Regions from separate parts of the Terriglobus saanensis SP1PR4 genome, predicted to be linked through region 2. Evidence: riboswitches for the same ligand, from Rfam matches in the RefSeq annotation. Region 2 holds a riboswitch; the other holds the start of a gene.
What was found. A riboswitch is a leader RNA that binds a small molecule or an ion and turns the genes downstream of it on or off. The one in region 2 is predicted to bind cobalamin.
Positions count from the first base shown of each region.

Region 1: it holds a riboswitch for cobalamin, as region 2 does, so the genes downstream of both, ACIPR4_RS10970 (TonB-dependent receptor) here and metE (5-methyltetrahydropteroyltriglutamate--homocysteine S-methyltransferase) in region 2, are expected to answer to the same signal.

Region 1 is NC_014963.1:2,647,703-2,663,603, reverse strand. Features, by position in the region: gene ACIPR4_RS10990 (DUF47 domain-containing protein) at 1-484, opposite strand, end outside; gene ACIPR4_RS10985 (ABC transporter ATP-binding protein) at 608-2,578, opposite strand; gene hemW (radical SAM family heme chaperone HemW) at 2,616-3,767, shown strand; gene ACIPR4_RS10975 (threonine aldolase family protein) at 3,773-4,798, shown strand; cobalamin riboswitch at 4,861-5,084, shown strand; gene ACIPR4_RS10970 (TonB-dependent receptor) at 5,122-7,590, shown strand; gene ACIPR4_RS10965 (low affinity iron permease family protein) at 7,720-8,184, shown strand; gene ACIPR4_RS10960 (hypothetical protein) at 8,233-9,150, shown strand; gene ACIPR4_RS10955 (hypothetical protein) at 9,154-9,354, opposite strand; gene ACIPR4_RS10950 (DUF4142 domain-containing protein) at 9,449-9,958, opposite strand; gene ACIPR4_RS10945 (DinB family protein) at 10,221-10,757, opposite strand; gene ACIPR4_RS10940 (ComEC/Rec2 family competence protein) at 10,865-12,112, opposite strand; gene groL (chaperonin GroEL) at 12,224-13,897, opposite strand; gene ACIPR4_RS10930 (co-chaperone GroES) at 13,958-14,254, opposite strand; gene ACIPR4_RS10925 (carboxypeptidase-like regulatory domain-containing protein) at 14,491-14,997, shown strand; gene ACIPR4_RS10920 (SDR family NAD(P)-dependent oxidoreductase) at 15,003-15,737, shown strand; gene ACIPR4_RS10915 (tyrosine-protein phosphatase) at 15,734-15,901, opposite strand, start outside.
Region 2 is NC_014963.1:1,629,021-1,644,921, forward strand. Features, by position in the region: gene ACIPR4_RS06830 (hypothetical protein) at 1-3,735, shown strand, start outside; gene ACIPR4_RS06835 (ABC transporter permease) at 3,830-6,481, shown strand; gene ACIPR4_RS06840 (proline iminopeptidase-family hydrolase) at 6,502-7,509, opposite strand; gene ACIPR4_RS06845 (BlaI/MecI/CopY family transcriptional regulator) at 7,809-8,189, shown strand; gene ACIPR4_RS06850 (M56 family metallopeptidase) at 8,208-10,229, shown strand; gene ACIPR4_RS06855 (hypothetical protein) at 10,265-11,059, shown strand; gene ACIPR4_RS06860 (hypothetical protein) at 11,083-11,391, shown strand; gene ACIPR4_RS06865 (hypothetical protein) at 11,388-12,119, opposite strand; gene ACIPR4_RS06870 (PadR family transcriptional regulator) at 12,116-12,445, opposite strand; gene ACIPR4_RS06875 (radical SAM protein) at 12,731-13,762, shown strand; cobalamin riboswitch at 13,795-13,996, shown strand; gene metE (5-methyltetrahydropteroyltriglutamate--homocysteine S-methyltransferase) at 14,142-15,901, shown strand, end outside.

The DNA of each region.
Region 1 (15,901 bases), 1.0 Mb from region 2:
GAAACTGGTCACGATGCTGCCGCGCTGTCTCTTCGAGACGACCGATCTCGTCCAGGTTGGCACGAAGGGCGGAAAGCTTGGGGGCGGAACGCAGGAGATTGATGGTCGCCGAGATCTCGCGGGCCATACTATCGAGCGCAGAGACGTGCCAACGCAGGGAAGGATGCATATCTTCCAGTTTGTACAGCTCCAGCCGACGCCCAGCAGTCGCAACGGCAGCGATGGTCTTGTAAAGCTCGGTGGCGAGCTGCAGAATGTCTTCGCGATCGAAGGGCGTAATGAACGCCGTGTCGAGATGCAGAAGGCAGACGCGCTGGACCTGGTGCGCGATGTGGCGGTTCTCTTCCATGCTTTGCACGCAGCCATTCATTCCGGGCCACTGGTCCATGCAGGAGGAAAGAGAAGCAGTAACGCTGGTAAGGCACTGACCCAATTGTTCGAAATCGTCGAAGAAGCTTTTGTCCTTCGGCATGCGGTTGAACACGAGGAATATCTCTCTTTCGGTATTACAGATATCTCTGCTTCCGGTGCAAGGATAGCGTACCCCGTTGCGGATTTACGTGTCGAAATCAACCAATGCAGTAAATAAGTTACAGAAAAGTAATTCTTACGCGATTTGCGCGGTTATCGGCTCGGTTGGTTCGGCTTCCTGCTCCTGGTACTGCAGTTGATACAGCTTCCAGTAGAGGCCGCGTGCGGCAAGAAGCTGGTTGTGGGTGCCGGACTCGCGGAGCTGGCCCTTGTGCATGACGAGGATCGTGTCCGCACGTTGGATGGTAGAGAGGCGATGCGCGATGACGATGGACGTGCGGCCGGTAATCATGCGGTCCAGCGCCAGACGGACGCGAAGCTCGGTCTCGGTGTCGACCGAAGAGGTGGCTTCGTCGAGAATGAGCACGGCGGGCCGGTGCGCAAGTGCGCGGGCAAAGCTGATGAGCTGCTTTTGGCCGGTGGAGAGGGTTGCGCCGCGTTCGTGCATTGGTTCGGCGAACTGCAAGGGAAGCGTGCGGATGAAGTCGCCGATGTTGACCTCGTCCGCTGCGTGCTCCACCTCTTCGTCGGTAATGGAGGTGGTGCCGAGGCGGATGTTGTCGGCGACCGTGCCGGTAAAAAGGGTCGAGTCCTGCAGAACCACGCCAAAGCGCTTGCGCAGCTTATTGAGGTCCTGCTGACGAACGTCTACGCCGTCGATGAGGATGCTGCCGTGCTGGATATCGTAGAAGCGCATCATGAGCCCGGTAATCGTGGTTTTACCCGCGCCGGTGTGGCCTACGATGGCTGCCGTCTGGTCGGGAGCCACGGTGAAGGAGACATTGCGGAGAATCCACTCAATGCCGTGCTCGTGCGCGAGTTCGGATTCCGTTGCGGATGCGAGGCGAGCGGCTGTGGCTTCATCCAGCCTCTGATAGGTAAACCAGACGTTGCGGAACTCAATACTGCCGGAGAGGTCGCCTGCAACGGGAAGAGCGGGAGACGTAATCTGCGCGGGCGTATCGATGAGCTTGAAGACCCGCTCTGAAGCAGCCATCGCTGCTTGCAGGATGTTGTACTTTTCGCTGAGGTCCTGAATGGGACGGAAGAAGCGCTGCGCATACTGCATGAAGGCGATCAGTACGCCGAGGGTAACGGTGCCGCCGAGGATCTGGGTCTCGTGGAAGATGGCATGTCCACCGCGCCAGACGACGAGCGCAATCGCGATGGAGCTGAGAAGTTCGACCGCCGGGTAATAGAGAGAGTAGGCCTGCACCTGGTCGACGAAGGCATCGCGGTGGGCGGCGTTAATGTCCTTGAAGTCGTTATAGGCACGCTGCTCGCGATTGAAGAGTTGCACGACAGACATGCCGGAGACATGCTCCTGCGTGAAGGAGTTGATCTGTGCGATGGCTGTGCGGATGCGGCGGTAGCTTTCGCGCACCGAGATGCGGAAGAGGCGCGTGGCGTACATGATGAGCGGCAGGACCGAGAGCGTGAGGATCGCGAGAGGCCAGCTCATCTTCAGCATGATGATCACAATGAAGAGCAGGACGAAGACATCTTCAAAGATGGCGAGTACGCCAGAGGTGAACATCTCGTTAAGCGCGTCCACATCGGATGTGACGCGGGTAACGAGGCGGCCTACGGGATTGTGGTCGAAGAAGGCGACATCCATGCGCTGCAGATGACGGAAGATCTGCTTGCGCAGGTCGAACATAATGCGCTGGCCGGTCCACTGCATCAGGTAGGTTTGCACAAACTCCAGACCGTAAGAGAGAGAGAGGGAGCCGAGGAAAAGGGCGGCGCACTCGGCCACGCCGGTGAGCGGCGTCGTGGAAAGATGGCGGGCCAGCCAAGATGGATTTGCCGGGCGCTGCGCGGACATGTAGTTGTCCACAGCGACTTTAATGAGAAAGGGGCCCATTACGTCGGAGCAGGCTTTGAGCAGAATAGCGACAGCGGAAAGAGCAGTCGCTGCCTTATAAGGACGCAGGTAGGTAAGCAGGCGGCGCATGAGGCGACCGTCGTAGGCCTTACCGAGGACGTCATCCTCCGGCGTGGCGACTTTCTTCTTCTTTTTTGTATCCTGCGGCTTTTCTGGCATGTATCAGTTGATTTTAGATGCGTGGGAGAATAGGAGGGTGCGGGATTCGCTCGGTGTGTATCTTTCAGTGCCGTTTTGCAAGGCAAAGTGCAGTTTCTGCAACTTTGCCTCGGACGCGTTTGCGCCGGAACGGATGGACGGATACGTCGCCCGGCTGTGTGCAGAGATCCGCTCCGCACGGCAGATCGCTGCGGAACGAGGCGTAGTCGTCCCGCAGACTGTGGATTCCGTTTACTTCGGCGGCGGAACGCCAAGCCTTCTTGGTGTGGACAAATTCGAGGAGATATTTGCAGCATTGCGCGGCGAGTTTGATGTCGTCACAAATGCCGAGATAACGATGGAGTGCGCCCCCGGACAGATCGCCGAGACAAGTTTGCAGGCGGCGATGCGGCTGGGAGTTTCTCGCGTTTCGCTGGGCGTACAGAGTTTTGTGGATCGGGAGTCGGCAGCAGTAGGTCGGCTGCATACCGGGATTCAGTGCGAGAACGAGATTGCCCGGCTGAGGTCGCTGGGTCTGGATGTCGGGTTCGACCTGATCTGCGGTCTGCCGCACCAGACGTGCGAAAGCTGGCGCGAATCGCTGCGAAGGGCTGTCGCCACGGGCGCGCATCATGTGAGCGTCTACATGCTGGAGGTCGATGAAGACTCTCGCCTGGGGCGTGAACTGATCGGGCCGGGTGTGCGTTATGGCGCGGGTATGGTTCCCGACGACGGCGCGGTGGCGGAAATGTATCTCGAAGCCTGCGATGTGCTGGCTGAGGGCGGACTGGCACAGTACGAGATCTCAAACTTTGCCCGCGAAGACCACCAGTCGAGACACAACCGGAAGTACTGGGAGCGCGCTCCTTATCTGGGTTTTGGCCTGGATGCGCATTCTATGTTGCCGGATGAGCAGGGCAGAGCGGCCCGTTTTTCGAATGGCGATGAACTGGACGCGTATCTCAGTGAGGCGGATCCTGTGTCCGTGGAACGTGTTGAAGATGCTGAGGCTTTTGAAGAGAAGGTCTTTCTCGGGCTGCGTTTGAACGAGGGTGTCGAGGCTGCGCTCCTTGCGGATGTGCATGGTGCGGTGGATGAGATGGTGCAGGGTGGGCTGATGTGGTCTGCAAACGGGCGTTTTGGGCTGACTGCGCGTGGACGCGTGGTGAGTTCCAGCGTCTTTGGTGAACTTTTGGCGGTGCCGGCTTGAAGGAGATGCGAGTGATTGACCTGCGGAGCGATACGGTGACGAAGCCGACAGAGAAGATGCGTGCGGCGATGGCTTCAGCCGAAGTTGGGGACGACGTCTACGGAGAAGACCCGACGGTGAACCGTTTGGAAGCGCGGGCGGCAGAGGTCTTTGGCCGCGAAGCTGCAATCTTTGTGCCCACCGGATCGATGGGAAACCAGATCGCTATGCGTCTGCATACGCAGCCTGGAACTGAAACGATCTGCGAGGCTCGCGCGCATGTTCTGGATTGGGAGATGGGAACGGCGGCTGCATTTTCAGGTTGCCAGTTGCGCGCGGTACCTGCGGAGCGCGGCATTCTGACGTGGGGTGACATCGCGCCGAAGATCTCGCCGAAGATTTATTACAAAGCACAGACCTCGCTGATCTGGCTGGAGAACACGCACAACATGGCGGGCGGTACGGTGACGCCGCTGGCGGTGATGGAAGAGGTTTGGTACGGCGCGCAGAAGGCGGGCCTGAAGACGCATCTCGACGGCGCGCGTGTCTTTAACGCGGCGGCTGCGTTGGGCGAAGACGTTGCGGTTTTGACCAAGGGCTTCGATACCGTGATGTTCTGTCTCTCCAAGGGACTCGGAGCTCCTGTGGGATCGATGCTGGTGGGGTCGCGTGAGCTGACGGATCGCGCGCGGGTTGTGCGCAAGGCGCTGGGCGGTGGCATGCGCCAGACGGGCATCCTCGCAGCGGCAGGGTTGATCGCTTTGGAAGAGATGCCCACTCGTCTGAGCGAGGATCATGCCCATGCACGTCTGCTGGCAGAGACGATTGCGCATCATCCGCATTGCAAGGTGGGTCTTGAGGATGTGCAGACGAACATTGTCTTCATCACCATTAAAACCGGTAAAGCGGCGGAGCTGGTGGCAGGGATGAAGGAGCGCGGCGTGCTCGCGAGTGCTATCGGGGCCGACTCCGTCAGGCTGGTCACTCACTATGATGTTTCGCGGGCGGACTGCGTGTATGCGGCCAAGGTGATGATGGAGCTGCTTGACTAGCAGGCTGTCGGCTTACAATAGGCTATCGTTTGCATTGGTAGACGTACTTCCGCGCAGTGAGGATCACTACGTGCTTTTTCATTTGTTACTGCAGAGGAATGCATTGGGAAGCGCGGTGAGAATCCGCCACTGCCCCGCAACTGTAAGCGCACCATGGTCCCATGGGCCGGAACGGTTTTCGCAATCGAGGAAGCTTCGCACTGTGGCTCAGGGCCGCGGGAAGGGAAGCGGTCCAGATATCGTTGCAGCCGGGCGCGTAAGTCAGGAGACCGATTCCACTGCTGACACCAGCCACACTCCCGAGGGGGAGTGGAGGAGCAGATATGTTCTATGATTCAGGCCAGATTTTTGCCGGTATCCGTACGCAAGTTCGAACGTGCGCGTTGGGCGGTTTTGCAGCAATTCTTTTCACGTCCAGCCTTAATGCTGTCGTAGTGCGCGGCGACGTGCGCGATCCGCTGGGACGACCGATAGGGTTGGCGAAGATCCAGTTGCTACAGGGACACTTGGTAGTTGCTTCAGGGACCTCTAACGAGGACGGCAGTTATGAGATTCGCAGCGCGGGTTCGGGACGGTTTGTCCTGCTGACCGGTGCCGCAGGATATGCCACCAATGTGGCGCAGCCTTTCTACGGAGGCGATCTGGATGTCGTCACCAACCACCTGACGCTGGGCTTCCGTGCGGTTGAGGAGCAGGTAACCGTCACTGCGACAGGTTTGCCTACGCCGATGGAGCAATCCAGCGCGAGCGTAAATCTGATCTCGTCTGCGGACCTGGCAACGCGCGAAGGCGTGGTGAACGAGCTGCGGTTGCAGCCTGGGGTGAGCGTCGTCCAAACAGGCCAGAATGGCGGTCAGACCTCGCTCTTTGTACGCGGTGGAACGTCCGACGGCAACAAGGTGATGGTTGATGGCATACCGGCGGATGATGTGGGTGGACGGTTCGATTTCGGCATCCTGTCTTCGACCGCAGTGAACGGCCTGGAGATCCACCGAGGACCGGACAGTGTTCTCTACGGATCGGACGCGATCTCGTCCGTTGTGAGCTTCAATATCCCGCACGGTGTCACTCCGGCGCCAGTGTTGAACTACACAGGAGACGCGGGCAACTTTCATACCTATCGCAATGAAGCCGAGTTGAGTGGGGCGTATCGCAAGATCGATTACTACACGGCGTTTTCGCGCTTCGACAGCTCGAACGCTCTGCCGATGGATCGCTTTCACGTGACGACTGCTGCGGCGAATCTTGGATACAGCCTGAATGGTTCCACACAGCTTCGCGGCACAGTGCGGCGCGGTGTATCCGCATCGGGTCTCCCCGGAGCGTTTGATTTTGCAGGGATCGTGGCGGCGGGGAAACAGGCCGACGAGCAGACCTTCTTTGGCGGAACGATCGACAACATCTATCGCGGCAACTGGCACAATGTGCTGCGATATTTTGGATCGCGCAAAGATGAACAGGCTACAAACTTTTTCCCGGTGGGTGAGGCTGTTAGTGGCGCTTTTGGAGATACGTATTACGGCAACACCGTAACGATTCGTGGCGCCAACGGAACAAGCGGAACGGGACGTGCGGCGATTGCTTTTGGCGGGACGTATCCCCAGCCATCAGATTCAGCGAACAATCGCGACGGGATGCAGTACCAGACGGATTATCACTTCACTCCACATCTTTCGGCTTACGGAAGCTTCCGCTACGAGGACGAGCGTGGGACGTATCACAATCCCGCCAATTTCCTGGACCAGAGTGCACGCCGCCGTAACTACGACTACAACGTGCAGTTACAGGGCGATGTTTTGAACCGTGTGTTTTTCACTCTGGGCGGAGCGATCCAGAAGAACTACCTCTACGGCACAGAAGCGACGCCGCGCTTCGGTCTTGCTGGCTACCCTGTACGTCCGGGGTCTGGATGGTTCCATGGAACGAAGCTGCGTTTCAACTTCTCGAAGGGTGTGCAGGAGCCAAACCTCTCCACGCAACTCTCCTCATTGTATGTACTACTTCAGCAGGCTGGCCTTACCATTCCGGGCGTCAGTCCCATCGGTGCGCAACGGCTCCGCACCTACGAGGGAGGAGTGGACCAGAGCATCTATGGAAGTAAGTTGATGTTGAAGTTCAACTACTTTCATAACGAGTTCGGCAGACAGATTGAATTTGTGGGCTCTTCGGATATCCAGCAGTACTTCGGTATCTCTGTACCTTCTGGCGTTGCCAATTACTTTGGCGCTTATCTCAACTCGCTCGACTTCAGCGCGCAGGGTATCGAGACGGAGCTGGAATGGCGCGCCAGTCGGCACTTTTTTGCACGCGGCGGTTACACCTACCTCGACTCGAACGTGCAGAAAAGCTTTTCCAGCGACGTAACAGCGGAGCTTGGTGGATTTCCGACAACCAACCCAAACTATCCCGGGATCGCCATCGGCAGCAGTTCGCCGCTCGTTGGGCAGAGGCCCTTTCGACGTGCGCCGCAGACGGGATACTTTGTGGTGCAGTACACCGCGACCAAGTTCACTGCCGCGGTCAAAAGCGCGTTTTCTTCGCGGTCGGATGATTCGACGTTCCTGTCTTTCTCCGACTTCAACGGAGGCAATACGCTGCTGCTTCCGAACCGCAATCTGGACTTCGGCTATCAGAACATCGACGCTAATGTGACCTACCAGATCACGTCGAAGTTCTCCGTGTTTACGCAGATGAATAACCTGCTGGGACAGCAGCATATGGGCCCGATCGGTTATCCCTCCCTGCCGTTCAACTTCCGCACAGGCCTGAAGGTCAGGCTCGGCGGTGGATAGGATGAGCATTCTCTGACGACAACAGCCTGGCATTTTGCCGGGCTGTTTTGTGCCTGCAGGAGTGCATACGCCGCAGACACAACTGCGAGACTGCAGGGGGCGTCTCATCTTTTGTCCCCGAGGGAAACCATGGAACCGAAGCGCAAAGAAGCATTGAAGGGCAATACAGACCACTTCGGCCACTTTGCCGCAGTCACGGCAACGTACCTGGGATCCAGATGGGCGTTTGCTGGCGCGATTGGTGTCATCGTCTTATGGGCCGCGACTGGACCTGTCTACCATTACTCCGATACGTGGCAGCTCATCATCAATACCGGAACGACTATTGTGACGTTCCTGATGGTGTTCCTGATCCAGAACACGCAGAACCGCGACGCGCGCGCCATGAACCTAAAGCTGGATGAGTTGATCTGCTCGATCGACGCGGCGAAGAACCAGATGATCAATATCGAGCACCTTTCGGACAGCGAACTGGACGATCTGACCAATCGCTACGAGCAGGTACGTTCCCAGGCTATGAAGCGGCTTGGAAACAAGGCGGTCGACGAGGTGGATGAGGACGTAGAAGAGAAAATCTCTCGAACCGCCAAGTAGTAGATTCGATAGACCGTGGGAAGCGTCTAATGAGATAGAGGTTTTTTCATGGTTCGTATACTGCGTACTCTTGGATTTGGTATTTCTCTTTTGTGTGCGGCAAGTGCCGTTGCGCAGGAAGAAGGTCTGCAGCCCACGCAGGCCATTGTTCGTGTGGTGGGTGGAAGTAGCCCCGTCAGTAAAGACGACCTTCAGATCAAGGTAAACGGGCATGGCGTTCCCGTAACGCGTGTGCGGCCCGTTCTGGGTGCAAATGGGCACGTAGAGATCGCGCTCCTGATCGACGATGGTCTGCGCGGGAACTTCGCGAACAATCTGAGCGAAGTTCAAAGATTTGTTCTGTCGCTTCCACCCAATGTAGCGATCGGCGTCGGCTACATGCAGAACGGACGCGTTATCTTCTCGCACGGTTTTTCCGTGGAGCACGAGGAGGCGGTCAAGGCGATTCGCCTTCCCTTTGGACAGGCCGGCATTAGCGGCAGTCCGTACTTCTGCCTCTCCGACCTGGCAAAAAGCTGGCCCACGAACACTGGAGCGCCGCGCGTCGTGGTGATGATCACCAACGGCATTGATCCCTATAACGGTTCTGTGAGCCCGATGAACCAGAACAGCCCCTATGTCGACACCGCCATCCATGATGCGCAGGAGCACGGCCTGACCGTCTATGCCATTCCGTGGAATAACCGCGACTTCGGCGGTTTGGGTCTCGGCTCGTTCAGCGGACAGAACTATCTCAGCGATGTCGTCACGAGCACAGGCGGCGAGTTGCTGGGACAGGGAACGATCAATCCGCCCTCGATCCGGCCCATGCTCGACAAGTTCATGGCCGATCTGGGAGAGAGCTTCCTGATCAGCTTTGACGCTCCTGCAAACAAGCGGCTTCTGGACCTGAAGGTCACTGCGAAGGTCCACGGAACCAAGGTCAGCGCTCCCAAGGCGATCCGTGCAGGGAACGCAGCGCAGTAGTGGCTAACTGTCTTTGCGGTAGAGAAGATTGCGCATCGCCTCGCGGCGGGCCTGGTTTGCTTCCTTGTCCACCTTGTCTTTGGCGGCGGCCTCCGGGGCTTCCGGGGCGCTGCACTCGGGGCAGCGGTTGGCGAAACCGGGCTTATCGGGCTTCAGTTCAAACTCTTCGGAGCAGACGGCGCAAACTTTGATCGGAAAAGGCATACCTGTCTATGGTAGCGGATAGGATTTCATCTGGTGAAATATGAACGGGGCAGCGTCAAGCTGCCCCGTTCTCTTGCTGCAAAAGACCGTTGCGTTAGAGCTTCTTCTTCAAGTCGTAGGCCATATTCTTGTGCGCAGCCACGATCGTCTTACCTTTCAAAACCGCAGTGCGAAATTTGACGTCTTTCGTGTCCTTGGCTTCGCTGGTGAAGGCGCTGAGAGCCTTGGAATGATCCGAAACCATCTGGTCCATGTATTCCTTGTCGAAGTCGTTGCCGGAGAGCTTACTCAGCTTGTTAAGCTCCTTCTGGTGGTCGGAGTCCGCTTCCACGGGAGGATTCAATCCCCAGGAGGTCGCGAAGGGCGCCATGCTCTCAGACATCTTGGTGTGCTCCATCACCATGTGCTGGGCGAAGGTTTTGACAGCAGGATTAGTGGCCTTTTGTTCTGCGAGTTCGCTGAGCGTGATCTCGTTCTTGTCCGACTGAGCAGCCATGGCCAAAAACTTCTTGTCATCTTCGGTAGCGGCAAAAGCTTTGGTGGGAACCAAGGCAACGGTGCCAGCGATTGCTGCGCAACACATCAGTTTGTTGATCGTCTTCATGTCGTCCTCCAAGTGGCGCATGTGTTTCTGTTTCGTGTGGTTGGAGGCGGAGGAGAAGACGAGAGTTGCAACGCCATTTCGCGATATAGCTGTCTGGAGTGCAACGGTGAAATCCGGGTGCCCCGTACATCGCGCTTTTTGATGTGCGGGAGGGATGCTCGTCCCGTCTGGGATTGGGATGGAACGGAAGTCTAAGAGGGGTCGCTTTGCGCCAATACCCACATGCACGATGAAGCTACTCATATGGGCACCTATCGATGGCTCAGCGATCAGTGGGGCTGCACTTGAGAACACCGAGGTAGGCGCTCCATGGCCCAACGGCATCACGGTGTTGGTAGGCAAGGGTTCTGGAGATCTGGTGAAGATGAGTCATGTCATGGGTGACCCATGTGGCGAGAAGCTGGGAGAGTGTGACCGAGCCAAAGGCGGGATGGGTTCCGCGGCGTTCGAGGTCTTCGGGTTGCAGATCCCAGGAGCGAAGTTCGGCAAGGTTCGCTGCGCGGAGGTCTGCAAATTCTTCAAGGAGATCGTCCAATGATTTCTGAGGGGCGTTGAGGTGTGCCGCACGGTTGAAGGCTGGGAAGGGAAGGCTCTCCCCGTGTTCGAGGATGATCTTCGCGCGGGCGAGCCAGTCGGTCTGCTCGCCGTGGACGAGATGGCCGATGACTTCGGCTACCGTCCATGTGCCTTCGCCCTCGTTGCGGTGGGTCCACGCTTCGGGGAGGTCGTGGAGGAGGGTGGATAGGGCGGCGGGGGTGTTGGTTAAAAGAGCGATGGTTTGGTGGAGATTTTGGGGCATGCTTTATGTGTCTCCGTAGGAAATAGAGTATAGCTCTGTACTTAAATCCATTTGGTCGAGACCCAAGCATGGGCGATGAAGCTGCGCATTGGGTACCCGATTCAGAATTACGAGATATACGGGCGGAACGACGCGGTTACCGTATCGCTCTCGTCGGTATTCGCAAGTATATGAACCGTGAAGTTGAGGCCACCCGGTTCCACGCGGAGAACGATGTGACCTTCTCGTGAAGCGAGATTGTCCGTCCGTTTATTTGCGATCCGATTCTCAGCCTTCACCGTCGTCGCGAAGACATCCCGTTTGCCTGGATAGAGCGTTTTGGAAAAGAGATTGTTCAGAACATTTACCGTCGGATGTGCCGAATCCCAACTCTCAATGACAAAGACTTTCGGTTGAAGCGCATGGACAAATCTTTCACCATTCGCATTGAAATATCCATGGTGATTGGCGACCGCTACGCTTACAGGTCCACAGACTTCTGCCGCAGGAGATTCGACATCCCGCCAGGGATCGCGTCCGAAGTTTGTCTCCGAAGTCAGGTCGCCTCCAGTGTAGTAGCTGAACTTGCCATAGCGCATTCGTATGGCGCACGAGCATGCGTTCTCTGACGGGAATTCTTCTGTTTTCAATCGTGTAAGTTCGGGGAAGAGCTTTTGCGTTGCTTCACCTTTTCCCGTCCAGACTTCACCGTTCGCTGCCAGATTTCGCACTTCGAAATCGGGATGCTTTCCAGGATCCAGCAGGCTAAATTGGTCGTTCGCACCCACCCGGAAACGCTCGACTTTTCTTCCGGCTTGTACTTCGGAGTTCAGAAAGGCGCGGTAGTTCTTTTGGAAATCTTGCTCCGCCGGAATTGGATAAGAGAAGTCAGGCAAGGCACGATCCACATACCGGGCAATGGGTAGGATTGCAGCCACATCGCTGACGCCGGTGAGGTGGTGAGTTCCTTGACTGGAGGGAGGGCACTGAGGAGAAAGGTACCCGATGTGATCTCCGTGGAGATGGGTTGCAAGAAAGGTGTCGATTCCTTTCAGTCCCGCTGCGTCCAGTCGGCGCTTCGCATATCGGCCAAGCCACTCTCCCGGACGGTGCGCGGAGGATGGACGCGTTTCACTGAGATAAGGAGTTTCTCCATAGATAGCGCCTGCATCCACCATCATGGTGGAGCCGTCCGGCAGGATAAAGAGTGCAGAGTTTCCCCGCTGGGTAGCGATGTGATGGATTTCCAAAACGCCCGGCGTCCAGCGGGGCAGAGGTGTTGCCAAGGTCGACTGTCCGAACAAGAGGTGTTGCTTGCTGGTGACAGCGATTGAGGAGACCAGGGATGTGGCGATAAAGCGGCGTCTGGAGATCATGTGCACTTTTACCACTCGTTTGCGGATTCATAAACCAGGAAAGCCCCGGATTTCTCCGGGGCTTTCAGTTGTTGCCTTTGCGCGAAGCGCGTATCGCCCTCCGCGGAGGAGTTAGTACATGCCGTCCATGCCGCCGCCACCATGCTGGTGACCGCCGCCGCCTGCAGGGGCCTTCTCCGGGATCTCGGAGATCATGGCTTCGGTGGTGAGCATCAGGCCTGCGATGGAAGCCGCGTTCTGCAGAGCAGTGCGCGTTACCTTCGTCGGATCGATGACACCGGCCGCTACGAGGTCTTCGTACTTGCCGCTGCCGGCGTTGTAGCCGAAGTTCGTGTCCTTGCTCTCGAGGATCTTGCCGATCACGACAGCGCCTTCTTCTCCGGCGTTGTGCACGATCATGCGAAGGGGCTCTTCGATAGCGCGGCGGATGATGCTGGCGCCGATCTTCTCGTCGCCTTCGAGGGTCTTGATGAGAGCGTCGACGTCGGCAGCAGCGCGGATAAGGGCTACGCCTCCTCCGGGTACGATACCTTCTTCAACAGCCGCACGGGTTGCGTGCATGGCATCTTCGACGCGAGCCTTCTTTTCCTTCATCTCGGTTTCGGTAGCTGCACCGACCTTGATGACGGCAACGCCGCCGACGAGCTTGGCGAGACGCTCCTGGAGCTTCTCACGATCGTAGTCGGACGAGGTCTTCTCAACCTGCGAACGGATTTCGCGCACGCGGCCTTCGATTTCGGAGTCCTTACCAGCACCGTCGATGATGGTGGTGTTGTCCTTGTCGATGGTGACGCGCTTGGCGGTGCCGAGGTCCTCGATCTTGACGGACTCCAGCTTGATACCGAGGTCTTCGGTGATGGCCTTGCCGCCGGTGAGAATCGCGATATCGCCGAGCATTGCCTTGCGACGGTCGCCAAAGCCAGGAGCCTTGACTGCCGCTACGTTCAGCGTGCCGCGCAGCTTGTTGACGACGAGGGTGGCGAGAGCTTCGCCATCGACATCTTCAGCAATGATCACGAGGGGCTTGCCGGTGCGAGCGATCTGCTCGAGCAAGGGAAGCAGGTCCTTCATGGACGAGATCTTCTTCTCGTAAATGAGGATGTAGGGATCTTCGAGGGCTGCTTCCATACGCTCTGCATCGGTGACGAAGTAGGGCGAGAGGTAGCCGCGATCGAACTGCATGCCTTCGACGACGTCGAGCTGCGTCTCCATGGTCTTTGCTTCTTCCACGGTGATGACGCCGTCCTTGCCGACCTTCTTCATCGCTTCCGCGATGATGGTGCCGATCTGCGCGTCCGAGTTTGCCGAGATGGTTCCGACCTGGGCGATCATATCGCCGGAGACGGGCTTGGAGAACTTGGAGAGAGCGCCGCCGGTGACGATGCCGTTCTCATCGCGCTTGCCGATGATGGCTTCTACAGCCTTGTCGATGCCGCGCTTGAGCTGCATTGGGTTTGCACCCGCTGCAACGGTCTTCACGCCCTCGCGGAAGATGGCCTGTGCGAGTACGGTGGCGGTGGTGGTACCGTCGCCAGCAACGTCAGAGGTCTTGGAAGCGACTTCCTTGACCATCTGTGCGCCCATGTTTTCGAGAGGATCCGCGAGTTCTACTTCCTTGGCGACAGTTACGCCGTCCTTGGTGATCGTCGGAGAACCGAACTTCTTCTCGATGACGACGTTGCGGCCCTTGGGTCCGAGAGTCACCTTTACGGCGTCGGCGAGCTTGTTGACGCCGCGCAGAATTGCCTGGCGAGAGTCTTCGCCGTGCAGAATAGTTTTTGCCATGATGCTATCTCCATTGCTCTATCGTGAGAGCGAAATCTGAATGTGGTGCAGGTGGCGAAATTAAGCCTTGAGGATTCCGAGGACTTCTTCCTCGCGCATGATGAGGAGTTCTTCGCCGTCAAGCTTGATCTCGGTGCCGGAGTATTTGCCGAAGAGGATGGTATCGCCCGCCTTGACATCGAGGGGGAAGGTCTTGCCTTCGTCGTTGGACTTGCCCTTGCCGACGGAGATTACAGTGCCCTGCTGGGGCTTCTCTTTAGCGGAGTCGGGGATGATGATGCCGCCACGCAGCGTCTCGCCCTCTTCGACGCGACGGACCAGGATGCGGTCGTGCAGCGGTGTAAATGTGGATGCCATTGCTTTGGTTCTCCTTGGTAGATCGTTTGGGGCGAGAGTTAGCACTCCTGCCTTCCGATTGCTAAGTTAGACCACAGCCGGAAGCGTGTCAAGGCTCCCAGGTGAAATCTGAGTGAATTTGGCTCAGGTTTGTCGTCTAGCGCCTGAGGGGTCTGAAAGAGTAGACTTTTGACATGCTTTCGCACAGATTCAGGGTTTTTTTTGCGTCACTTTCGCTCGTTTTTTTCACGTTGGCCATGTCTTCGCAGGACGATACGAAGAACCGTGGAAGAAAGTACAAGGCGCCGCCGGAGACCTCTCATATTGAAGTTACAGTGTTGCGCGATGCCTCCGGAAAGCCGATTCCGAATGCTGCGGTGATCCTGCGTCCGTCCAAAGATGGGCGCGAAATCGGCAGCATGGAGCTGAAGACCGGGCCGGATGGCAAGGCTTCCATCGACATCATCCCGACGGGTTCGGTGGTGGGGATTCAGGTCATCGCGACCGGATTTTCTACGCATGGCGGACAGTTTGACGTGGCATCGACGACGCGTAACGTGACCGTCCGTATGCTGCGTCCCAAGGCGCAGGTTTCGACCTACGAGACAGACGGAAGCGGAGAAAATCGCGCTGCGGGCGTTCAGGAGCCTGTAAAGCATCCCAATGCGACGGCTCCCAAGGTTCTGGCACCGACCGATCCGGTGATTCAGCTTCCGAGCAAGTCTGCAGACGACAGCGCGACGCCTCCTGCGCCGAAGCAGTAGGACGCATGGCCCTGGAATCGTTTGCAGGGAAGCGCGCCCTGGTCACGGGAGGCGCTCGGGGTCTGGGGCGCACGTTCGCGGTGGCCCTGGCGTATGCGGGTTACTCGGTAGGCATCACGTATCGAAGCTCTCCTGAAGACGCAGACCGCACGCTGGCCGAGCTTGCCGATGCGGGTGCGGTGAATGTTGGGGTGCGTTGCGATCTGCGCGATCCTGAGGCAGTCTCCGCTGCGGTGGAGGAGATCGCGACCGATCTGGGTGGGCTCGACCTGCTCGTAAATAACGCCGGGATGTTCGAGACCTCGGCTCTGGAAGAGATCACGACAGAGCAGTGGGATGCGGTCTTCGAGACCAATACACGTGCTCCGTTCCTGGTTGCGAAAGCAGCTTATCCATACCTGAAGGCTTCGCACGGGCGCATCGTGAATATCGGCTCCCTTGGAGGGATTCATCCGTGGGCGACGCATGCGCATTACTGCACTAGCAAGGCGGCGCTCCACATGTTGAGCCAGACGATGGCGAAGGCGTGGGCTCCGGAGATCAGTGTGAACTGCATCGCTCCGGGGATGATTGTGAAGGGCGATGCTCCAGATCCCGCCTATCAGCGTTTCGCAGACAAGACGCCGATGCAGAGGAACGGTACGGCAGAGGATGTGGTGGAAGCGTTGCTGTTTTTTGCCACGGGGCCGCACTTCATCACGGGGCAGTTGCTGGCAGTGGACGGTGGTTTAGGGCTCTAAGAGTCGCTGCCGAAGATCCGCCTCCACCAGGATTTTGGCTCGAGGTCTTCATGAAGATGCAGGGCCTCCGGCTGTTCACCTAGAGGCTGGCCTTCGAATGCGGCGAGCGGATTCTCGAGGAAGAGACGGCGGGCAGTCTCTTCTCCCCGGCGCTTTGCAACGGT
Region 2 (15,901 bases):
CTGCTAAGCGCCTTGATTTCCAACGTTGGGGGCGTTGGTCATGGCGTAGAGAAATCAAAGTTGCCGGTAGGCTCTGAGCAATCTGCGAGTTCTACCAGCGCCATACCGGTGGACGCTCTCGAGGCGGATACCCACCGGTGTTCGGCGGCCGAGGTGTTACGCCGACACCTCGGCAGAGCCGAAAAGATGGTCACCGTAGCTCCGGAAAAAGACAACGGAATCGTCTGCAGCGATTTCGCTTTTCAGGATCTGGGCGCTGTGAAGGCCGATGCGAACGAGCATCAGAATGCGATTCCACAGAACCTGAAGACGACCGGTTTGGACCTTACCTGTTCTCCTAACGCCGACAAAGAGAACAAAGGGCATCGGTGCAGGGTGCTGATCGCGACGCTACCCGATCCACTGCAGTCGGCCAACCTGCTTGAGTTCGATCGCGATCTCGAAGCGTTGCAGGAGGCGGTGTCGACCGCTGGTTACGACTTTGAGTCGATGTATACCCCGTGGAACCTGGCGGATTTAGAAGAGCCCAAGGACCCGAAGGGCAGTCGCGAGGCCATGCATTACCGGAGGCTCTTCGGCGATGAACCGGGCGCGATGCTCTTTCATGGACGACCGGCTCCGGACGGTGCGCAAAATTCTCCGGTTCCCCGCATGGGCAGCGAACTGCTGATGTTGCTGCTTGTTCCGGAGTCTCCTACGTATGGCTTGAATATGCATGCGGCGGTGGAAGCTCTCTCGGCAATCGATCAACTGAAGTCCAGCTTCAACTTTTCGACTGACTTCTCACCGTCTACGAAGGATGGCATCTTCTGGATCGGACCCAACTACTCGGCGTCTGCCGCAGGTCTTTATCATCTCGCGAAGGTGAAAGATGCGCAGCCGTTCTATGCCATCAGCGGATCGATTACTTCCGAACGGGCGATCTCTCTTCTTAAAGCGGTCCGCACTCTCAAGGCGGACAAATCGTCTTCTACCAATTCGACGGAGGATGTTACGACTGCCCCCTCCGACAGGGCGTCGCTTGAATATCTCCTGGAATCCGGACTGATCGGAGAAGGGAAAAGAGCGCCCGTTGCGGTACTGCAGGAGAACGAGTCAGCCTATGGCTCCGAGGATATTCACCTGAAGCCTTCGCACGAAGGACCGGAAATACGCACCTTCCGGTATCCGCGCGGAATTTCGCATGTGCGGGGTCTCTTCGGAAAACAGCTGACGAACTTCAAGCCTCAGAATGCCGAAGCGCCCACGGCGCAGGACTCCAAGTCTCTTTTCGACTTTACCGATGCTTTGCAGCAACCGCTCGATAGTCCCCCGGAGTTTGCGGCCCAATCTCCCTATTCGAATGAAGGCGTACTCGCCGCGATTGCCACGAGCGTAGAGCACATCGGCGCGAAGGCGATCGTCATTCTGGCAACAGACCCACTCGATCAGCTTTTCCTGGCGCGTTACTTTCATCAGAAAGTACCCAATGCGCGTGTGGTGTTATTGAGTGCCGAGCGTCTGCTTCCTGAGCTTCGGGGCCAGTACGATTTGGATGGCACACTGTCCGTCAGCCGATTCCCTTTGTTTGATGATGCGTTTCTCTATGCTCCCACGGTGGGGCAGTCACGCCACTCTCTCAGCTTCATGAACAGTACGCAGGAGGGGATCTTTCTGGCGGCGCTGCAGCAGATTGCGCCGTTGCAGGTCTTTGAAGATGAAAAGAGCCACGCGCTGGAGAAGTTGTCTCTCTGGATCGGTGTCTCTTCTCATGGAAGTTACTGGCCCGTTCATCGCGCTCCCCCCGCTGCTCTCCCAGGCGAGCATTCTTTGAGGAATAGTTATGCCATCACCAATATTCCCGAGGATCCGTTGCCGAAGCTATGGTTGATCGCAACCTCGATCGCGTTGGTGTGTGCTGCAGTCCATGTCTTTCTCTTCCTGGTCGGCGGCCCGTTTCACGCGAGGTGGAGGGCGAGTGACCGCGGCTGGATCAAGGGATTTTCAAGGCACCGCGTTCTTACGTTCTATCTTGCGGACAATGTCGATGCCAGCGATCCCTCGCAATGGCGTCGCGAGTTGGGCCGACAGTACTGGCTTCTCTCCGCCAGCACGCAAATCGTGCTGGTGCTGGCGTGGCTTGTGCTCCCTGCGATTGTTTTTGTATCCAGCCACGACAAGGATCCGAGCATTCCGCACAAACTGGAGACCTTCCTCCGTGCAACGGATTTCGGGGTTTCTCCATTCGGTATCGTCGCGCTGGTTATTTTGCTTGCGGCCTGTGTGCCTTGTTTATGGCTTACTTTCAGTTTTTATCTTCGCCGCTTTGGCGGTACGTTCGACATGCCTTTCTGGAGGTTCGTCTGGCTACCATTGCTCTCCCTCCTGTGGCTGGTGTTCAATCTGGTTGTTCTTTTCCATGAGCTAGCGGACGGAACTGTGGGATCACTGTTTGCACTCCGCTGTGTCCATCTTGCTTCCGGAGCGTCCCCGTTGTTGCCCTTGCTGCTGGCTTCTGCAGGCCTGCTCACGGCGGCTGCGGTCAATCTGAATGCGTTGACCCTGGCGCGGGACCGGGACCCTCAGGTGCCTTTGCTTCCACCGGGCCTGGGGGTAGACGCCGGAACCATGGATCTCTGCAGGAAACGTCTCACTGATCGCATCGAGTGTTGGGGATTTTTGCCTCCGCCCGAGGGTCTCGTGCTCCTGCTCGGTGTGCTGCTGGCATGTGCTGTGCTTCATCCCTTCCTTCTCTTCTCCTCGATCGACGGCCAGTGGATGACGATGCTCTATGGCTACACGTTCATCACGGCCCTCTGGACGATCGCGTGGCTCTGGGTTCGGTTCATCGCGATCTGGAAGCTGCTGCGCTTCCTGCTGGAGCTGCTGGAAGGCTCTCCTATGCGCTTCGCCTTTTCACGTTTGCCGAAGGTATTTTCTTTGGCCCCGATCTGGTCCTACGCAGGGCTGCGCCGCACCCTCATTCTTCCCATGCGATGGTTTGAATACCGCAAGGTCGCTCCCCGAGTTGTTACTCCGGAGCGGGCCGTGGACCAAATTGCGGGGGAGGCAAAGTTCATCGATAGGATTGTTTCTGGCCTCGGCAGCGATGAGATGCTGCTTGATCGGGTGTATGTCGAGTTCAGCGAAGACCAGAACCGATATGCCACATTGCTGTTGAGGCACCCAGTCCTGAAAGCTACATGGCAGCGTGGCGGTCCGGATATCGATACCGACCGTGCGAGCGAGGGAAGCAGCGATCCCGGTAAAGCAACGAAACAGCTCTCTTCCGTTTGTCGTGATGATCTTCCCGTCCCTTGCGGAACTTCGTTCCCAAGCCCCTGCGAGGTGGCCGTCGCCAACGAGTACATTGCGATGCGTTTCGGGGCCTATGTGCGTTATGTGACGTTGCAGTTGAAGAACCTGATGACGTTTATGTCGATGGGACTTTTCCTTCTTTTAGTAGCGGCCGTGAGCTACCCCTTCCAGGAGCCGCAGAATATTGCCTGGTCGCTGATCGTCATCGTTGCCATCCTGCTGTTCGGCATAGGGACCGTACTTCTCCAGATGGACCGCGACTCGATCCTGAGCCGCATGAGCGAGACTCCGCCGGGAGAGGTAAAGCGCGGAGCGTTTTTACTGCATATGCTCAGTGTCGGCGGCCTCCCTGTTTTGACCGCGTTGTCTGCGGTCTTTCCAAGTATGGGGAATGTGCTCTTTTCCTGGATCCAGCCGATGCTGACAGCCCTCCATTAATTCAAAGAATGTGTGTTTCTCCTGTGGACATTGCAATGGAGCGGTGCTAGCTTCTTTGGTGTGTCCAAAGGAGTGGACACAAGGGGAGGGTTCCATGTTGACCTTTTTGCGGGTTCAGGCTGCGAAGCTGCGAGGATTCTTTGTCCGGAAGAGAGCCGACGATGAGTTCCATGAGGAACTGGCGAACCACCTCGAACTGCTCACGGAGCGCATGATCCGTTCCGGCGTTCCTGCTGGTGAGGCTGCGCGGGCGGCACGTCGCCAGCTTGGGAATGCGACCCTCTTGCAGCAACAGCAGAGGGACGGGCGAACGCTTCTCTTTCTGGAGAACTTTTTGCGCGATCTGAGGTTCAGTACGCGACAGCTTGCGCGCCATCCAGTTTTCACGCTCACTGTTCTCTTCACGCTCGCGCTGTCGATCGGGGCGAATACCGCAATCTTTTCACTGGTGAATGCTCTTATTTTGAAAGACCTTCCCTATGCGCAGCCCGAACGCATGGGAACGATCTATGCCCGGTATACCGGCCCCGAGGCTTCCAATGGAAACGCCAATCTGGATGGTGAGCGATGGGAGTTGTTGCGGGACAACGTGCCGTCGCTGACTTCGGCGGTCTATAGCGGATTGAATTCCGGCGTTAATTTTCGAAGTGGGTCGCGGGTGCAGTATCTGCATGCCGGTCGTATCTCAGCGCACTATTTCGATGTGCTCGGAGTTCATCCTTTTCTCGGGCGCGCTTTTTCCGAAGACGAGGACCGTCCGCACGGGGCTAAGACTGTCGTTCTGAGCTATGACTTCTGGCGCACGACGTTTGTCGGAGATCCGAAGATCGTGGGGCAGGCTGCGCTGCTGAAGGGAGAGGCCTACACGGTCATTGGGGTCTTACCTGAGGGCGCGACTACCCCGTTGAATGCGGACGTCTATACGGCGCTTCAGCCCAGCCGTTCGGGCGAAGGGCAGGGAAGCAACTTTTCGGTGATCACTCGGCTGCGTGAGGGCGCGACGTGGGAACAGGCGGATGCGGAGATCAACCGCGCGTGGGCAGCACGTATCCAGAGATTTGCAAAGAGCAATCCCGGAGCGCAGGTGAGCTACTATTGCGTGCCTCTACAGAAAGGAGAGACGGGACAGTTGCGACCGCAGGTGCTGACGTTGATGCTGGCGGCGGGATTCATCCTGTTGATTGCGTGCGCGAATCTTGCGGGACTGACGCTCGTTCACATGCTGCGACGCACGGGGGAGATTGCGACGCGGTTGGCGCTGGGAGCGTCGCGGTGGCAGGTCTATCGGCAGATATGGATTGAAAACCTGTTGCTGGCGCTTTTAGGTGGAGTGGCTGGTATCGGCGTGGGATTGATTGCACTGCGCGGTTTGTTGCTTCTTCTGCCACAGCATTTCCTACCGGTCGCAAGTGTGCCGCTCGACGCCCGCGTGCTGGCATTTACTTTCTGCCTCTCTCTGCTGACGAGTGTTCTCTTTGGCATGCTGCCTGCGCTCACCTCGCGCAAAGTGGACCTGCGCACCTCGATCGCGAGCCATGCCGCGGTGGGTGGGAGCAGCCTGCGGCTTCGGCAAGGGCTGATCGCGGGCGAGGTTGCGTTGACGGTTGTGCTTCTCGCTTCGGCGGGTCTGCTGATTCGTACTCTCATCCATCTGGAGACCCTGCCCACGGGGTTCGATGCGACGGGCGTGATGACGGCGAAGGCTTCGCTGGATGATGCGACCTATCGCGATCCAGCGGCTTTCCGGAAGCTTCTCGACCAGAGCATTGCCTCCATGCGGCAGATCCCCGGTGTGCAGAACGCCGCTGTGGGACTCACCTTGCCTTACGAGAGAACGCTGAATGATGCGGTTACGCTAAGTGACGGCAAAGAGGCAGGAACGCAAGTCCAAACGGATGAGTTGTATGTCACTCCGGGTTACTTCGATACGCTGAAGATTCCAGTGTTGAAGGGACGGGCCTTCAGCGATGCGGATGGGCCGGATGTTCAACAGGTTGTTATCGTCAACCAGAGCTTTGCGCAGAAGTTTTTCCATGGTGCGGATGCCGTGGGGCGATATCTGGATAAGAACCGACGGATCGTTGGTGTGGTTGCGGACATGGCGCTCTCTTCGGGATTAAGTATCAGCGAGCCGCTTACCAGCGAAGAGACGATCTACCTTCCTGCAGCGCAAGTGAGTAAGGGATTGCTTGGAGTCCACGTATGGTTTCAGCCAAGCTGGATCGTTCGCACGGCTGCACCTGTTGAAGGCTTGACCGCCCAGATGCAGCGTGCCCTGGCGAGTGCGGATCCTAATCTGCCGTTTTCCGGCTTCTACCGCATGGAAGAGCTTCGCGCCAAGACTCTGGCGATGCAGAGGGTCGAGGTTGCTCTGCTGGGGACGCTGGCAACGCTGGCCCTGCTACTGAGCGCTGTGGGGATCTTCGCTCTTGTGGCTAACACGATTGCGCAACGAACGCGCGAGCTTGGAATTCGCATGGCCCTTGGATCTACGGTGGAGCAGGCGATGCTGCATGTTGGGCGCTCCGGCATGCTGGCGTCCACCGTAGGGCTGGGCGTGGGGCTGGTCCTTTGCGCGGGCGCGCTGCGTGCGATGGACAGTGTGCTCTATGGCGTGGGTGTGTATGACGCACCCACGCTTGTTGGCGCGCTTTTAACGCTTTTTGTGGTGGCGGCGTTGGCGACAGCGTTGCCCACGCTGCGCATTTTGCGCATCGATCCGGCACAGACGTTGCGGCAGGAGTAGATGGGCGGTACAGGTTCCGATTAAACGGTCCGCAGGAATGCGAGCAGCTTTTGGAAGTAGACCTCCTGGTCATCCCACATGCAGAGATGACTTCCGTTGGGACAGTAGGCGTAGGTTCCGTGCTGCACCAGCGTCGCCATCTTCTCCATGTCCTTTGGATCCATCTCGTCGTACTTTGAGCCGATCATGAGTGTCTTCGTTTGAATTTCGTGGAGCCGTCCCCATACGTCCCAGTCTTTGAGATTCCCGGTCGCCACGAACTCGTTCTTGCCTTGCATCTGCGTGTAGATGGTCTGGTTTGTATGCTCAAAAGAACGCACCAAACCGTTTGGCCATGGCCTCGACCTACAGATCATCTGGGAGTACAGATCCTCCAAAACGATTTTTTCGTATTCGGGTGAGTCATAGTCCCGGATGGCTTCCAGTGCGTCCAGCTTCTCAAGCGCGACTGGCGACAATTTCGCCTTCCAAGTCGTGGCGTGTCGTAAGAACGCATCTGAACTCGCCGACCTATTCGACACGACCAAACCTCGCAGGTTCTGGGGATACTTCAGCGCATATTCCAGAGCAAGCGCTCCACCGAAAGAGTGTCCGTACAGAACGAAGTGGTCAAGTCCCAACCCCTGACGGACTTCTTCTACCTCGTGCACATAGCGCCCAAGCGTCCAGAGCCACGTATCTTCCGGATGGTCTGAATGATTGCAACCGAGTTGATCGTAGTAGTACATCTCGATCCCGGCTTCAGGCAGAAACGACTCCATTGCTTCGAGATACTCATGGCTGAATCCGGGCCCGCCGTGCAGTAGAAGGACCTTGATCGGACCGCTCCCGACCTTCTTCGTCCAAACCTTATACTTACCGCCCATCACGGGCACCATACGCACGCCACCAGTGCGAATTCCGGGGGGATTTAGGCCGTCGGGTTCCTGAACGGTGACCTCCGCGGCTGACACGGTGCTGGCAGTTGCGCCTGCTGTATTGATCATCCAGGATGCAGCGCTGGCTGCTAGAAACTTCCTTCGATTCATGTAGTTCTCCAAAACGGCCTTCGTGGAGAAAACACGGGAACCTCGGGTCTATTCCATTTCGCTAAGCTTTGGCATTTCACAGCACCTTGTCCTCCCGCAGCGCAGCGAAGATCTGGCTTTTCAGAAGCGACCACTTTCCTGACAGATCCGGTTGGTGCGCTCCGCGCGACCCCACCCTTTCGCGATGAAGCTGCGAAAGAATGGGGCACGGGCCGGTGGCCACCTCATTAAGTCCCCCCTGAACTTCGTACGAAGATTTTCGTTGACATGTACGAAATGGTTCGTATAAGTTTTCCCCTATGACGAGTACACATGAAATTCCAAAGCCGACCGAAGGGGAACTAGAGCTTCTAACGATCCTCTGGGACCTGGAGCAGGCGACCGTGCGCGAGATCTTTGATGCGGTGAATGCACGCAGGCCTGTGGTTTATACCGGCGTGTTGAAGCTGCTGCAGATCATGACGGACAAGGGCCTGGTGAAACGCGATGAACGGGAACGCGCGCATGTTTACCGAGCGGCCATTGCGCGAGAAGAGACGCAGCGGCAGTTTTTGCGCGAGTTGAGCAAGCGCTTTTTCTCTGGAAGTGCGGCCCAACTGGCATTGCATGCGCTGGAGATGGAAGTTTCCAGTGAAGAAGATCTGGATGAGATTCGGAAGCTGTTGCGCCGTAAGAAGTAACGGAGAGTCGAGGCAATAATGAATGCTCTGACATGGATGCGAGATGGGGAGATGGTGGCGCTTGGATGGACGCTGCTGCACTTTTGCTGGCAGGGAACTGCGATTGCCGTGGTGTATGCGCTGGTCGATCGGATGACGTTTCGCGCGGCGGCGAAGGTGCGCTACGGGATCGCCATGGTGGCCCTGGGGCTTATGCCGGTGGCGGCGCTGGTGACCTTTGTCGAACAAGAGCGCCTGGTAGTGCACCTGCCGCGTGGCGGGCAGGAGGTTGTTGCCTCGCAGCTTGGGGCGATTCACAGCACGCTGGTGAAGGAGCTTCCCCAGGCCGCGCCGATGTTGGCGGACAGCGAGCTCTTTCTTGCGGGGAGTGCTGACCGTCTGCTGCCGTGGGTCGATGGTGTCTGGCTTGCCGGGGTGTTGTTGCTGGCGCTGCGTGCTGTGGGCGGATGGTGGCAGCTCGAGCATCTTCGACGACGTGCGGAGGCGCTGGTGCCGACAGAGGTGGAGGCGAGCTTCCTGCGCATCTCACAGCAACTGCGCATGGGGCGCAAGGTCGCGCTGCGGCTCTCCGATGAGCTGATCTCGCCGATGGCGATGGGTGTGTGGAGGGCGACGGTGATTCTGCCGGTCTCTGCAGTGATGCAGCTGGAGCCTGCGCAACTGGAGGCGGTGCTGGCGCACGAGTTGGCACACATACGGCGATGGGACTACCTCTGCAACCTGCTGCAGACGACGGTGGAGTGCCTGCTGTTCTTCCATCCCGCGGTGTGGTGGGTGAGTCGTCGCACACGCGACCTGCGAGAGGTTTGTTGCGACGAGGTGGCCGCGAGGACTTGCGAGAGCCCGGTCGTGTATGCCGAGGCGCTTTTGCAACTGGAAGAGCAGCGCACTGAAAGACTGCAACTGGCGATGGCGCTTGAGGGGCATCGTGGAACTTTATTGATCCGCGTGAGACAGATTCTTGGAGAGGGAATGATCATGGAGCGTAGAACGACGAGCGGTACGCGGGTAGCAATTATTGGGGCAGTGGTGTTGGCGCTGCTTCTTGGGTCGAAGGCGGCAAACGGTCTGAAGGTCATCCATCGTTCTGTGTCTTCTGCCGTTGTCGCACAGCAGGATGTGAGCTCTGTAACTTCTGTTCGTGTGAGTGCGCCTGCGGTGGTGAAGTCCTCTACGGGAGACGCAGATGTCCAAGCAGACACCAGTCCGAATGTAGTGGCGGAGATGGTGGCATCAACCCCGATGCCCGCGCCGACACCTGCACCCATGGCAACTCCGAATCCCGCTCCGACACCGGGCCTGGAGAGCGACGAGGAGACGCCGCAGGGTGGAGCGAACTATCTGCAAAGGATGAAGGATGCGGGCTATCCGCTCGACCTGAACCGGGACCTGGATACGATCATTTCTTTGCGCAATCTTGGCGTGACGCCGGAGTATGCCAAAGGCATGGCGCAGGTTGGGTTAGGCACACCGACGTTGCATGAGTTGACCGGCTTGAAAGCGCAGGGTGTAACACCGGAGTATCTCCAGGGTCTGCGTTCGTCGGGTATTGCTCCCACGAGCTTTCATGAAGCGATCTCCGAGAAGGCTGTGGGTGTGACGCCCGAGTATTCCAGGGAGATCGCGGCGCTCGGCATTGGAACTCCGACGACGCACGATCTTATCAGCCTGAGGGCCCAGGGCATCACGCCGGAATATGTGGCGGAGCTGAAAGCTTCTGGTCTTGTGGCGAGAGACCTTCATGAGCTTGCGGGCATGAAAGCAGTGGGTGTGAACCCCGAATATGCGAAGGCGATGATGGCGACGGGGTATCCCGATATGACGCCGCATGAACTTGTGTCTTTGCGGGCACAGGGTGTTACACCGGAGTATGCGCGATGGGTGAAGCAGAGTTTCCCTAACGCGGACATGCACAGCCTGCGGCAGGGTGGCGTGTTTCATGTGGATGCTGATTTCGTTGCGAAGGCGAAGGCGCATGGATTTACCGATACGAGCTTCGACAAACTGGTGAAGCTGAAGATGACGGGCCTTCTGGACTAAGCAGTCTCTAACCAATCACACAAGGGAGAATCGCGATGAAACGCATGGGTATGGCATTGCTGCTGGTTGGGCTTTCTGGAGTTTCGACGATCGGTTATGGAGAGACTTTGTCTGGTCTTTGCATGGTCTCGTCGGCGCACAACGTCGTTCGCGATCTTGATACTGCCGATCTCCTGCTTCACAGGACCGGATGCGATAACGAAGAGTATCACTGCGGCAATTCGGAAAACTCCAACATCGCGTGGAGCAGATGGAGCGGCGTCTCACCCGAGGCATTAAGGCAGGAGGGGGCGGTGCTTACTGCAGAGATGAAGGGCGAAGCTGGGGCACTGCGCTGCTCAGGAACAGTGCATGAAGGCATTCTCGCCGGGAAGTATGAGTTCACACCGAACGCTGAGTTCGTACAGAAGATGGCGGCGATGGGCTTCGACGAGATCACGACGCGCAAGCAAGAGGGATTTCTGACGCTGGACGTTACTACGGGGTGGGTTCGCCAGGTCAAGGACGCAGGAGTGACTGAACTTTCGACGAACAAGCTGATGGGTCTGCGAGCGCTGCATGTCGATCCGGAGTATATCCGCGCGATGGCCGCCGCCGGTTACCCGGAGTTGCGCGCCAACAAACTTACGGAGATGAAGGCCGTTGGTGTGACGCCAGAGAAGGCAGCGGAGGCAAAGTCGCTCGGCTTCAATCCTTCAGAGCAGGAGTTGATCCAGATGAGCATCTTCAAGATCGACCGGCCCTTTGTTGAACGGATGCGGAGCAAGGGACTCAATGATCTGACGCTTGCGAAGCTGATCAAGGTCAAGATCTTCAAGCTGGAAGAGTGATCGAGTGATTGCGAGGAAAAGATATGAGAACTCCGAGGCGTTGGTTTGTCGCATTGCTTGCACTCGCTGTGACTGCTTCCCTGGCCGAAGCAGCCAAGTCGATCACTGATTCTCGCAAACCGCAGACGGTCGTAAGAGAGAACGCCTATGTGTCCACACAGGGGGAGTGGGGCGTTCACCCGACGGAGAAGCGCCACTCCTCTTTTCTTGTGTATCTTTCGTATGGCCCGCGTTCGTTGTCGGTGGATTGTTCTTCCAGGCGCTGTGTCATTGAGTTTGCGGGCGCGGAAAAGGGTTCCTCTCTTTCGATCGGAGAGCACCCGGCGGCTTAGGTCTGGCGGAAGGATTGCGCAACGATGTGAAGCTTGTGCGGACGGTCTCTCCACGCGGTCATGACGAGGAACCATACGGGCCAGCTGAGTACCCAGTTCGGAAACCAAAAACCGCTGCTACTCCATGTGTGAATGCTCAGCAACGTGATTCCGATGGCCATAGCGAGTGCTGGTTTGAATTTGATCTGTGCGAATCGAAGCCCATGACTTACGCCACAGATCGCGGGAAAGAGAAACAGGACGAGGGAGAAGCGTGACAGGAATGCCACGTGAAATCTGGACATACAGAAGAGGCACGGGATGAACGCAGAGATCGCGCTGACGCTTACCGTTCGTCGTGAGACCGATCCCATGACGAAGCCTCCCGTCCACGACCATCCGATAAGGAGCAGGACATTGCATACGAACAGAGCGAGTCCCGGCCCTACGATGAGTTCTGATGCGTGTTCGACTTTCGATCCTAAGAGGCGTTGACAGGTCTGGCTGACATGGAGTGAGAGGCCTATGAGCAAAAAGCTGCAGGGCACGGCGAGTCCCAGTGAAGTAAGCCAGGGTCGCCAGCTCTTCCATATTTCAAGCTTTCTGCGGACAACGAGACCAAGAACGTCGCGTAGAGCCAGCCCTCCGAATACGCCGGTCTCTTCCAAATCGCCCAGTACCGCTTCGCGCTCGTTATACTCCAACAACTGCGAAAACACTTCGACGCAGGTCTGGACGAGGCTGCTCATGAGAGGCTCCCACCTTTTTCCATGGCCCAACGGGCGTTCATGCTGACGCGCATGACGACATCGTAGAAGTTCTTTGCTGCCAGCTCTCCCGTTTCAGTCACCAGCACCATGCGCTTGGCTCGCCCTCCGCGCTGAGGAGTGGCTTCCCCCATCCAGGTCTTGAGCAGGCCCTTCTTCTCGAGGCGCTCGATCGTGGTGTAAAGTGCGCCAATCGAGCACTTTCGCAGGGTGCTGGCTTCGATTTCTTCGCGAATGGCGGCGCCGTAGGCCTTGTCTCCAAGTCCTGCGGCGGCGGTAATCAGGGCGTATTCAAATTCACCAAGCATGATTTGAATTACATTGTGGTACTAAGCTTAGGGCCTGTCAAGAACTTTGATCTTATGGCATGATCTCCAGAACGTGTTTTACGATCCTGCGCTTTCGGATCGTGGTCCTGGGGCCACGAAGCAGCTTGCAAAGCCGTCAGATTTTGCTTTGCACTCTCTCTTTGCTGCGCGACATCCAATTCCTCAACGTTGGCGAATTCGCGATGGCCGTTCCATTGGGAAGGTTGCTGAAACCCTCCTTGTCACCAGAATCGACCGCATTGCGGCGCGATCCGGGAGAAGTACATGAAGAAGTCTGAAGTCTTTCAGGCATGGGCCATGATTCTGGCCGGACGCGCGCCTTCGCTTTCCATTGAAATTACAAAAGAGTGTCCTTTGCGCTGCCCCGGCTGCTATGCCTTCGACGCGGCGCATCTTGGCGGGACCACGGAATTGCGCCAGCTCTCCGATTTCAAAGGAGATGTGCTGATCGAGAAGATTCTCGCTTTGATCGACGAGCACAAGCCGCTGCATCTCTCGCTGGTGGGGGGCGATCCGTTGGTCCGCTACCGAGAGCTTGAAGCCCTCCTGCCGCAGATCGAGAGCCGTGGTGTGCATACACAGGTTGTGACGAGTGCTTTTCGGATTATTCCGCCTGCGTGGAAGGAGTACAAGAAGCTGAACGTTGTGGTCTCCATCGATGGTCTGCAGCCGGAGCACGATGCGCGGAGAAAGCCTGCGACCTATGAACGCATTTTAAAGAACATCCAGGGCTCAAAGGTTTCGATCCACTGCACGATCACGTCGCAGATCGTGGAGCGGCCGGGTTATCTCGACGAGTTTCTGGCGTTCTGGTGCAGTCGTCCGGAGATTACGAGGGTCTGGTTCAGTTTGTTTACGCCGCAGATGGGCGCTACGGATCTGGAGATTCTTTCGCCTTCGCAGCGTATGCAGGTGATTGCCGAGTTGCGGGAGCTGCGTTTGAAGTATCCGAAGCTCGACATGCCGGAACCTGTGCTGGAAGAGATTGCGTCGCCTCCAAAGAACCCGGAGGAGTGCATCTTTGCGAGGACAACGGAGACGATCTCCGCTGACCTGAAGACGCGGATTGGACCGTGCCAGTTTGGGGGCGAGCCGGATTGCGAGCAGTGTGGATGCCTGGCTTCGATGGGGCTTGCAGCGGTTGGCAATTACAAGTTGGTGGGTCCACTGACTGCAGGACACCTCTTCAAAGCTTCTGACCGTGTGGGGAAAAGATGGAGAAAATTGCGCGGTAGCCTGCAAAGGACGCAAGTTGTTGATCCAGAACCAGTGCCCTTCAAGATCCTGCAAAGCTGATGCAGGTTCGAGGTCGGCAAAGCTCTTCCGATGTAAAGTAGGAGTGTGCAGGTCAAAGTCTCGCGAGAGAACTTTGTTAAACGGGAAGCCGGTGTAACTCCGGCGCTGTCCCGCAGCGGTAATGGGAGCGAAACGTTGCAAGGCGCGAGCCAACGCACTGTCTCAACGAGATGGGAAGCGGCGATGGAGTAGGTTGCCCAGAGTCCGAAGACCGGCCTGCCGCCACCACCATGGAAGCGCTGTGCGCTCACCGTGGGTGCGTTTGAGGATACCGCTCTCGTGGATTGGACCGGTGACCACTGCTGCATCTCCGTGCGATTTCGCAGGGCGGTGTTGCCTGCGCATGGGTGGTTCTTCCGTACTCCAGGAGAGAACCGAGATGGTTGCAGGTGTAGTTTCTTTGTCCCCGACAGTGAAGTTGAAGACAGCAAATTTGGGCTTTCCGCGTATGGGGCGTCAGCGTGAGTTGAAGTTCGCGCTGGAGGGTTTTTGGGCAGGCAAGCGGACAGAGTCCGAACTTCTTGAAGTGGCCTCGAGCTTGCGCGCCGAGCATTGGAAGTCGCAGAAGGCAGCGGGTCTCGACTTCGTTCCCTCGAATGACTTTTCGCTTTACGACCAGGTGCTGGATGCGCTGGTCCTCGTAGGAGCAACTCCGGAGCGCTTTGGCACTGGGCCGGTAACGCTGGAGCGTTATTTTGCCATGGCGCGGAACAGCCGTGAACAGACAGCGATGGAGATGACGAAGTGGTTCGATACGAACTACCACTATCTCGTGCCGGAGTGGTCTGAAGGAATCTCGTTTGAAGTGGATACGACCAAGCTGTTGACCGAGGTGCGCGAGGCACGTGCGCTTGGCATCGAAACGCGTCCGGTGCTTGTTGGACCGTTGACTCTGCTTCTGCTGGGTAAGGGCATTGACGGGGCGTTCGATCCGATGACGTTGTTACCGAAGATCACGTCCGCCTACAGACAGGTACTCGAAGCACTTGCCGCAGAGCGTGTGGAGTGGGTGCAGATCGATGAGCCGATGCTGGTGACCGATCTGGAGACCGGTGTGGCTGAGAGCTATCGCAGCGTCTATGCCGAACTGGCCATGGTGCCGGTGAAGTTGATGCTGACGACGTACTTCGATGCGCTAGGGGACAATCTTTCTCTGGCTGTCGATCTTGGGACGGCTGGCATTCACATTGACGTGGTGCGTGCACCGGAAGAGTTGAAGGCGGTGATCGCGGCGCTGAAGCCGGAACAGGTGTTGAGCGTCGGTTGTGTGGAAGGACGGAACATCTGGCTGAGCGATTTTGCCGTCGCTTCTGCGCAGTTGAATGAAGCTGTGGAGGGTCTTGGAGCGGAGCGTGTTCTTGCTGCTCCTTCCTGCTCTCTGTTGCATGTTCCACATGATCTCGGTAGCGAGATCAAGCTGCCTTCGCGGATCAAGAGCTGGCTACGGTTTGCGACGGAGAAGGTTGCTGAAGTTGTGGCGCTGGGCACGGGCGACGTGGCTGCCGCGCAGGCCAATGCGGCTGCAGTGGCCGATCGTGAGGCGGCGGAGACGACCACCAATGCGAAGGTTCGTGCGGCGCTGGCTGAGCTCCAGGCGACCGACTTCGCGCGCGCTTCGGCCTATACCCAGAGGGCGATTGTGCAGAGGGAAGAGCTTGGGCTTCCGTTGCTGCCGACGACGACGATAGGGTCGTTCCCGCAGACGGCGGAGGTGCGTAAGCATCGCGCGGCACGGAAGAAAGGTCATGAGACTGCGGATGAGTATGAAGCGTTCCTAAAGAAGGCGATTACAGAGTGTGTCCGCGAGCAGGAGCGCATTGGGCTGGATGTCCTGGTGCACGGTGAGTTCGAGCGCAACGACATGGTGGAGTACTTTGCCGAGTTCCTGGATGGCTTTGCGTTCACGGAGAACGGCTGGGTGCAGAGCTACGGATCGCGCTGCGTCAAGCCGCCTGTGATCTATGGCGATGTGTCCCGTCCGACGCCGATGACGTTGAAGTGGACGAGCTATGCTCGTTCGCTAACGACGCGTCCCATGAAGGGCATGTTGACGGGGCCGATCACGGTCTTGCAGTGGTCCTTTGTTCGGAACGATATTCCGCGGCAGCAGACGGCGTGGCAGATTGCGCTTGCGTTGCG